Regions from separate parts of the Absiella sp. AM09-50 genome, predicted to be linked through region 1. Evidence: riboswitches for the same ligand, from Rfam matches in the RefSeq annotation. Region 1 holds a riboswitch; each other region holds the start of a gene.
The links. A riboswitch is a leader RNA that binds a small molecule or an ion and turns the genes downstream of it on or off. The one in region 1 is predicted to bind thiamine pyrophosphate.

Region 1 (2,209 bases):
ACATGTATCTTCTCTTTCTGGTGTGCTGTCTTTACGATATCGTCTTGCTTTTTCAGGATCAATCGCTGTTTCAAACATGGTTTCCCAATCCAGATTTCTTCTTGCCATTGCCATCTTGTGATCCCAGTCAATCGCACCTTTAACACCTTTGGCAACATCTGCCGCATGTGCTGCGATTTTACTTGCGATAATACCTTCTTTTACATCATTCACATCTGGTAGACGCAGGTGTTCAGCCGGTGTTACATAACATAGGAAACTTGCACCATAAGTAGCCGCAATGGCACCACCAATCGCTGCCGTGATATGATCATAACCTGGTGCAACATCTGTAACAATAGGTCCTAATACGTAGAATGGTGCGCCTTTACAAATGGTATTCTGAATTTCCATATTTGCCTGAATCTGATTTAAAGGCATATGACCTGGTCCTTCAATCATGACCTGAACATCTTTTTCCCATGCCCGTTTTGTTAGTTCCCCTAATGTCACAAGTTCTTCGATCTGAGAAATATCAGAACCATCTTCAATACAGCCAGGGCGACATGCATCGCCTAAACTTAAAGTAACATCATATTTCTGGCAGATATCCAGCACTTCATCAAATCGTTCATAGAATGGATTTTCATTTCCTGTAATTTCCATCCATGCGAAAATGATAGAGCCGCCTCTGGATACAATGTTTGTGATACGTTTATTGTCTTTAAAGCGTTGTGCTGTACGTTTGTTTATTCCACAATGGATAGTCATAAAATCTACACCATCTTCTGCATGCATACGAAATACATCCATCCATTCCTGTGTTGTGATATCTTTTAATGCCTTATTGTAGTAAACGACTGCATCATAAATTGGCACAGTTCCTAATATTGCTGGACATTCTTTTGTCAGCTTTCTTCTAAATGTTTGTGTATCCCCAAAAGAGCTTAAATCCATGATAGCTTCTGCGCCCATGTTTACGGCACTTTTGACTTTTTCCATTTCCATATCCAAATCTAAACAGTCTTTACTTGTGCCCAGATTAACATTAATTTTTGTTTTTAGCATTCTGCCAATCCCATAAGGTTTTAAACAGGTATGGTTTTTATTTGCCGGAATGACAATTTGTCCTTTCGCAACATAATCGCGTACCTCTTCTACATCCATCTGTTCATAGGCTGCGACAGCTTTCATTTCTTTTGTGATCACGTTGTTTCTAGCAGCGTTCATTTGTGTTGTGTATTCCATTTTCTTCCTCCTAAAAAAAGCTGAACGCCTGCTACGGTGTCAGCTTTTGCTTAGTAAATTTATATCGTGGATTACACTTTCGTCACAATAAAATCCCTTCGCCGGCATTACCCGTATCAGGTTCAGTGGGTCAGGATCTTTATTGATCCAATCTCAGCCATCATTGGCACCCCATTTTTTGTACGTATTTATTAGACCATACATAAACCAATAAGTCAATGTAAATTTTACAATATACTATTCTGCGTAAATATAATATTGATTCTTTCCATTTAATTTTGCACGATATAAAGCTTTATCTGCTTTCTCATATAAGACTTGCAGATTCATTCCATGCATTGGTGCTGTGGCAACGCCAATGGATATATAAACATTTTCATTTCCCTGAAGGGTACAGCATTTCGCAAGACTGTTTTGAATAGCATTGATTTTTTGTTTGATGGCATCTAATTGTTGATATTTCATCAGAACTAAGAATTCATCTCCACCATAACGGCAGAAGATATCTCCATTACCCATATGCGTCATAATCACGGAGGCGATTTCACGTAATACACGATCTCCCTGTAAATGTCCATATTGGTCGTTGATTTGTTTGAAATCATCAAGATCAATCATCATCAATGCATATTTCTGCTTACTGCTGCATAACGCAAGTGCATTACGCATCATTAATTCACCCATACGACGATTATAAATACCTGTCAAAGAATCAAACTGTGCATATTTCTTTTCTTCTTTTGCCAGTGTTTCCTTTTCTACCTGTTTACTGATATTTTGAAGATATCCTATTACTTTGATCAATTCACCATTTTCATCAAAGATAGGCTCACAGGTTAATTTTACCCAGCGATGAAGATTGCTAAATAACATGACTTCAATAATTTCTTCGTTGAATTTATGTTTTAAGATTTTATTTTTCAACAATTCCAGGCTTTTACATCCAGAATATCGATTATAATCACGTTTTAAGAAATCACTC
Region 2 (2,209 bases), on a different contig from region 1:
AGGTCCACTGCCTTTTCCTAAATCCATGCCATCTTTTAATGCACCTGTGATATATGCCTTTGCATTTTTTACACTGCTTACCATGTCATAACCCAATGCTAAATTACTGGCAATTGCACTGGATAAGGTACAGCCGGTTCCATGGGTATTAGGATTTTGTATCTTAACACAAGGCAGCCAGATTTCTTCTCCATCATGATACAATAAATCATCTGCACAATCCTCAAAATGTCCACCTTTAATCAAAATATAGCCATGATAATTTGTGGCAATCTTTTGTGCTGCTTTTACCATATCATCTTTGGACTCAATAGAAAATTCACATAATACTTCTGCTTCTGGAATATTTGGTGTAATAATCTGTGCCAGTGGAAGCAACTCTTTTTGCAGCATCGTTAACGCTTTTTGCGCTAATAGCCGATCGCCACTGGTGGATACCATCACTGGATCTACCACGATATTTTTAGGTTGATATTGTTTCAGCTTTTCCACAATGACTTCGATTAATTCTGGTTGTGATACCATCCCGATTTTTACTGCATCTGGGAAAATATCTTCAAATACACAATCAAACTGTTCCTTTAAAAAGGCAGGTGTTACATTCATAATATCACGTACACCACATGTATTTTGTGCAACCAATGCGGTGATCACACTCATTCCATATACCTTATGTGCCATAAAGGTCTTTAAATCTGCCTGTGCCCCTGCCCCACCACTTGGGTCTGTGCCTGCAATTGTTAAAACTTTCTGCATAATATCTCCTCCAGTTCCTGCATATCCTCTATGTATGCATCTGCCATACTTCTGATTTTTTCTTCATCTTTCTGCTGGCTTTTTTCTTTCACGGCTACCACATAGCATCCTGCTTTTTTTGCACCTGATACAGCGTGCAATGCATCTTCAATGACGATACACTCCGCTGGTTTTAATTGCATCTTTTCACAGGCGTAATAGAAACAAGCCGGATCATCTTTGGATAAATGGATATCTTCACAACTTAAGATATAGGAGAATTTATTTGATAGTCCATGTTTTTTCAAGGCTGTTTCACACACTTCTTTATGATTGGCACTTAATACGCATAAAGTCACTGGCATTGTAGAAAGCTTCTGTATGCATTCCTTTACACCAGGTTTTAACTCCATATGGATATATCGTTTTTTCAATAAAGCATAAACTTCATCATGTACTGTTTCTAATGATTCCTTTTGTACATAATGTTTTTGAAGATATGCGACTGCCTCTTCCATGCGTAAAGTAGAAAATACTTCATCTAAATTTTCATTTGTCTGTATTCCTTTACTGATTAAATAAGAAAATGCAAAATCATCCCATACATGCATACTATCTAACAGTGTGCCATCTAAATCAAAAATACATCCTTTTATCATAGACCCTCCAAAAAAAAGAATATCCCCAACATGAGAATATTCCAATAACTAATGATTATTCCCTACGTTGGCATTATCCAAATCAGGTATCGGTCGAAGTTTTCAACTTCCTCTCAGCCGGTCATACCAACTCCCGTGATTTCCATGGTAATCATAGCATAAAGGGACGAAAAATGAAAGCAGATATGTTACAATATTCGCATAGAGGTGAACATTATGGTAGAAACATTAAGAAAAGCTTTTCAAGAATATAAGGATATCCAAAAGGCCTACACACTCGCATTGAGTACAATGTATTATGATATCGCAACGATTGCGCCAAAGAAAGGAATTGCCAAACGTAATGAAGCTATGGCATATTTAAGTGGTGAAGCATTCAGTAAGGCAACCGATAAGGAAGCTCTTGCGATGATTGAAGAATTAGGAAAAATCACAAATGACACAGAAGAAAAAAGAGAAATCACGTTGTTTCTAAAAGGAATGGAATATGATCGGGTATTGCCAAAAGATGTATATGTCGCAATGCAGAAAAGCATCAATGACAGTGAAGCCGCATGGCATATCGCAAAAGATCAGGATGATTATGCATCTTTCGCACCTTATTTAAAAGATGTGATTCTAAAACAAAAAGAAGCATTGACGTATGTACAAAAAGAAAGTACAGACTATGATTATTTATTAGATCGCTACGAAGATGGTATGAGTGTGAAACAATATGATGCATTTTTTAATTCCATCAAAGAACAACTGGTACCTTTCATCAAAAAAATCAATGAACAGAAGGAACAAATCGATGATTCCGTATTACATCAAAG
Region 3 (2,209 bases), on a different contig from region 1:
ATCGTTGTATTCTTGAACAAATGCGACATGGTTGATGATGAAGAATTAATCGACCTTGTTGAAATGGAAGTTCGTGAATTATTAAGCGAATACGGATTCGACGGAGATAACGCTCCAGTTATCCGTGGTTCTGCATTGAAGGCTCTTGAAGGAGATCCTAAATATGTTGGTGCTATCCACGAATTAATGGATGCTGTTGACGAATATATCCCAGATCCAGTTCGTGACACTGATAAACCATTCTTGATGTCTGTAGAAGACGTTATGACTATCACAGGACGTGGTACAGTTGCTACTGGCCGTGTTGAACGTGGTGTTGTTAAGATGGGTGAAGAAGTTGAAATCGTTGGTATCCACGACACTCGTAAAACAGTTATCACTGGATTGGAAATGTTCCGTAAACAGTTGGAATATGCTGAATCAGGTGACAACATTGGTGCATTGTTACGTGGTATCAACCGTGATGAAATCCAGCGTGGACAGGTTCTTGCTAAACCAGGAACAGTACACCCTCACACAAAATTCAAAGCTCAGGTTTATGTATTGAGCAAAGATGAAGGTGGACGTCACACTCCATTCGTATCTAACTACCGTCCTCAGTTCTACTTCCGTACAACTGACGTAACTGGTGTTATCACATTACCAGAAGGAACTGATATGTGTATGCCTGGAGATAACGTAGAAATGACTGTTGAATTGATTGCTCCAATCGCTATCGAAAACAACACTAAATTCTCTATCCGTGAAGGTGGACGTACAGTAGGTTCAGGTAACGTTACTGAAATCATCGAGTAATTTAAACTTATGATGAAAAGCATTGGTCTATGACTGATGCTTTTTTTACATCTATTGCAATTTCAGATAAAGTGTGTATAATAAATAACGTCATGACAGGGGTGCCTTCGGGCTGAGAAACACCCTTATGACCTGATCTAGTTAATACTAGCGTAGGGAGTCAGATCTATGAATTCTTAGATTTGTTGACTTACGCCTCACGGAGGTGTTTTTTTATGAAAAAATTGACAACATTAGAGTTGGTTTATATGGCATTTTATGCTGCATTATTCATGGTGCTTGATTATTTTACAAATATGATTCCTTTCTTGAAGATGCCAAATGGTGGTTCTATTGGCGTATCGACAATTGCGTTGATCGTTTGCAGTTATCATTTAGGATGGATCAAAGGAACCATCGTTGGACTTGTTTCTGTATTGATTCAGTTTGTGACAGGTCCAATGTATATTCCACAGTTATTGGGATTCCTAATGGATTACTTAATCGCATTTAGTGTATATGGTTTGGCTAGCTTATTTCCAAACTATAAGTATTTCTATTCTGGAATTCTAATTACCAATTTCCTGCGTTTTGCAAGTCATACCATTGGTGGTGTGATTGTATGGGAAACAACATGGTGGGGTTCCATTATATACAATGCGCCATATATGATTGCAACAACGATAGTCGGAATGATTGTTGTGCCAATTTTAGTTGAGCGTCTGCATTTAAACAAAGAAAAAACAGCGTAATTATAAAGATTTGCCCATATGAACAAGAAAATGGGTAAATCTTTTTTTCATGAATTCATGAAATCATTTATATTAAATCTTGTTTTATGAACTAGAATGAACGATAATATAGTGGAACATGAGAAAGGAAATAATAAATATGCTAAATAGACAATTTTTTACTTCTGAGTCTGTAACAGAAGGACATCCTGATAAAATATGTGATCAGATTTCAGATGCAGTATTAGATGCAATTTTAGAAAAAGATCCAATGGCACGAGTTGCTTGTGAAACATGCTGTACAACGGGTATGGTGATGATCATGGGAGAAATATCTACAAATTGTTACGTTGACATTCCAAGTATCGCAAGAAATACGATTTTGGAAATTGGATATGATAGAGCGAAATATGGCTTTGATGGAACGACTTGTTCTGTTTTAACTTCAATTGATGAACAGTCTTCTGATATTGCCATGGGTGTTGATCACTCTCTAGAAACAAAAGAAGGCGGAGAAGAAAACAATGGCGCAGGGGATCAGGGAATGATGTTTGGATATGCCTGCGATGAAACACCTGAATATATGCCAATGTCTATTTCCCTTGCCCACAGACTTGCTAAACAGTTGACAAAAATTCGTAAGGATGGAATTGTAGACTATCTTCGTCCTGATGGGAAAACACAGGTTACGGTGGAATATATTG
Region 4 (2,209 bases), on a different contig from region 1:
AGTAGCGACAGTATTATCAAAGATTCTTGTACTACCACTTGCTTATCGATCTATTCGCTCAAAAGACAATGAAGTTTATGTGGCGTTTCGTAAATATCCTTTTCAGTTATCTGATGGGAAAACAATTCTACGTCTGTGTATACCAGCAGCGAGTGGTCAATTCTTAGAAAGTTTAGGCTTTGTGATTATGAATAAATATATCGTGTTCTATGGAGCAGTGGCGATATCTGCGTATGGTGTTGGTGGTAAACTTGTGAATTTGATGTATATACCGATTGTATCCTTCGGTTCCATACTTGCGACATTTATCGGTCAGAATTTAGGTGCTGGTAATATCGAAAGGGCAAGAAAATGTTATTGGGTAACCATGCGTATATCCGTGATCAGTGCCATTGCGTTAACGATTATCGGCATGCTGTTGATCAATCCATTTACCCGTATATTTGTTCCAGATGCCAGTGAAGAGTTACTGTCTATTGCATTTGAGTACAATTTTTTCGCATTATTGACAGGTGTTTTTATGGGCTGGTATATGAATTTAAACAGTGTATTCAATGGATCCGGGCATACCAATACTACCTTTATTCTTTCAATGTTGCGGCTATGGGGCTTTCGCATTCCTATGATTATCCTGTTTCATAAGTTCACGGAATTGGGTATTACCGGTATATGGCTTGCGATGTTGTTAAGTAATATTTTAGAATGTATTGTAGGGCAATGGATCTATCAACAAAATCGATGGGTTAAAACAACGCTTGTACAAAAGGAGCTGCAGGAAAGCAGTGTGACTGCATAAAAAGTCTGAATATATCTTATTTCTAATGTAAATCACTATGAAAAAAAGCTCTTGCAATCCTTATTTCAAAGTGGTACCATACTAATGTAATAAAAAGGGGAGCCAATGTGTGCTGAGAGGAAACATTACGTTTCGACCCTGTGAACCTGATACGGGTAATGCCGGCGTAGGGAGTATAACAGAGGTAATCTGAGATATGTCTTTACGTGGATATATCTCTTTTTTATTACTGCTAATGGAAGGGGAGCGCCTTACATTAAAAGATAATCAGCGAGGGAGCCTGCAGACAGGCTGAGAGGAAACTGGCAAGCGTTTCGACCGTACCATATCTGGAAACTGAACCCGATAAACGGCGCTGATTTTTATTTGTATCCTTTTATTTGGTTCAGCATTTCCAGCGAACAAATAGGAGGGTGTTTTTTATGAACAAACAAAATCAAATTTTTCGTAGCGTATTTTTTGCGATGATGGTAGCGGTAGGTGTGGTAATATCACCCATTCTTCGAGTAGAAGGAATGTGTCCGATGGCTCACTTGATCAATATCACAATGGCAGTATTGATGGGACCATGGTATTCTTTGGGGTGTGCTGTAGCTATCGGTATTATTCGTATGGCATGTATGGGAATTCCACCACTTGCATTAACAGGAGCTGTCTTTGGCGCAGCATTATCTGGCATACTATATCGAGCAAGCAATGGAAAAATCTGGGCCGCTGTGCTTGGAGAAATTATCGGTACAGGGATTATTGGTGCTATCGTATCCTATCCTGTTATGGCATATCTATGGGGTAAAAATGGATTAACATGGATGTTCTATGTGCCAAGTTTCCTGATGGGAACCATCATTGGAGGAAGTATTGCTTTCGCATTCCTGTTGAAACTGCAGCATAATGGCATGCTTGCGAAAATGCAGAGAAAGCTTGGAGGTAAGACTTATGAATATACAAGAGGAGTTGTGGCAGGACAAAGCGAAGCTGCACTTGACGCATAATCTGATTCATTGTATCACCAATCCCATATCTATGAATGATTGTGCTAATGCAGTTCTTGCGTTAGGTGGAAAACCAATTATGGCACAACACCCGGATGAAGTAGCACAAATCACCAAAACCGCGAAAGCACTAGCCTTAAATCTGGGAAACTTTGATGATATCCGAAGTAAAGCAATGATAGTATCCATAAAAACTGCTAACGAAAACTACATACCAGTTGTTTTAGATTTGGTAGGTGTTGGCTGTAGCGACTTGCGTTATAATTATGCAAAATCAATGATGGATGCTTACCATATCGATGTAATCAAAGGAAATCTTTCAGAGATTCGTGCAATTGCAGGAAAGCCTGCACATGCACTTGGCATTGATGTTGGAGATTCTGATATCGAACGTGTAGAAGACAGTGCCATCTGGATTCAG

Region 2: it holds a riboswitch for thiamine pyrophosphate, as region 1 does, so the genes downstream of both, DW114_RS16805 (HAD family hydrolase) here and thiC (phosphomethylpyrimidine synthase ThiC) in region 1, are expected to answer to the same signal.
Region 3: it holds a riboswitch for thiamine pyrophosphate, as region 1 does, so the genes downstream of both, DW114_RS08655 (energy-coupled thiamine transporter ThiT) here and thiC (phosphomethylpyrimidine synthase ThiC) in region 1, are expected to answer to the same signal.
Region 4: it holds a riboswitch for thiamine pyrophosphate, as region 1 does, so the genes downstream of both, thiW (energy coupling factor transporter S component ThiW) here and thiC (phosphomethylpyrimidine synthase ThiC) in region 1, are expected to answer to the same signal.

Annotation. Positions count from the first base shown of each region.
Region 1 is NZ_QVFI01000018.1:80,632-82,840, forward strand. It holds gene thiC (phosphomethylpyrimidine synthase ThiC) at 1-1,227, opposite strand, end outside; TPP riboswitch at 1,304-1,411, opposite strand; gene DW114_RS14625 (diguanylate cyclase domain-containing protein) at 1,465-2,209, opposite strand, start outside.
Region 2 is NZ_QVFI01000025.1:28,477-30,685, reverse strand. It holds gene thiD (bifunctional hydroxymethylpyrimidine kinase/phosphomethylpyrimidine kinase) at 1-756, opposite strand, end outside; gene DW114_RS16805 (HAD family hydrolase) at 741-1,394, opposite strand; TPP riboswitch at 1,436-1,541, opposite strand; gene DW114_RS16800 (carboxypeptidase M32) at 1,611-2,209, shown strand, end outside.
Region 3 is NZ_QVFI01000008.1:5,137-7,345, forward strand. It holds gene tuf (elongation factor Tu) at 1-795, shown strand, start outside; TPP riboswitch at 883-971, shown strand; gene DW114_RS08655 (energy-coupled thiamine transporter ThiT) at 1,011-1,526, shown strand; gene metK (methionine adenosyltransferase) at 1,666-2,209, shown strand, end outside.
Region 4 is NZ_QVFI01000001.1:195,108-197,316, forward strand. It holds gene DW114_RS00955 (MATE family efflux transporter) at 1-796, shown strand, start outside; TPP riboswitch at 882-986, shown strand; gene thiW (energy coupling factor transporter S component ThiW) at 1,219-1,788, shown strand; gene thiM (hydroxyethylthiazole kinase) at 1,733-2,209, shown strand, end outside.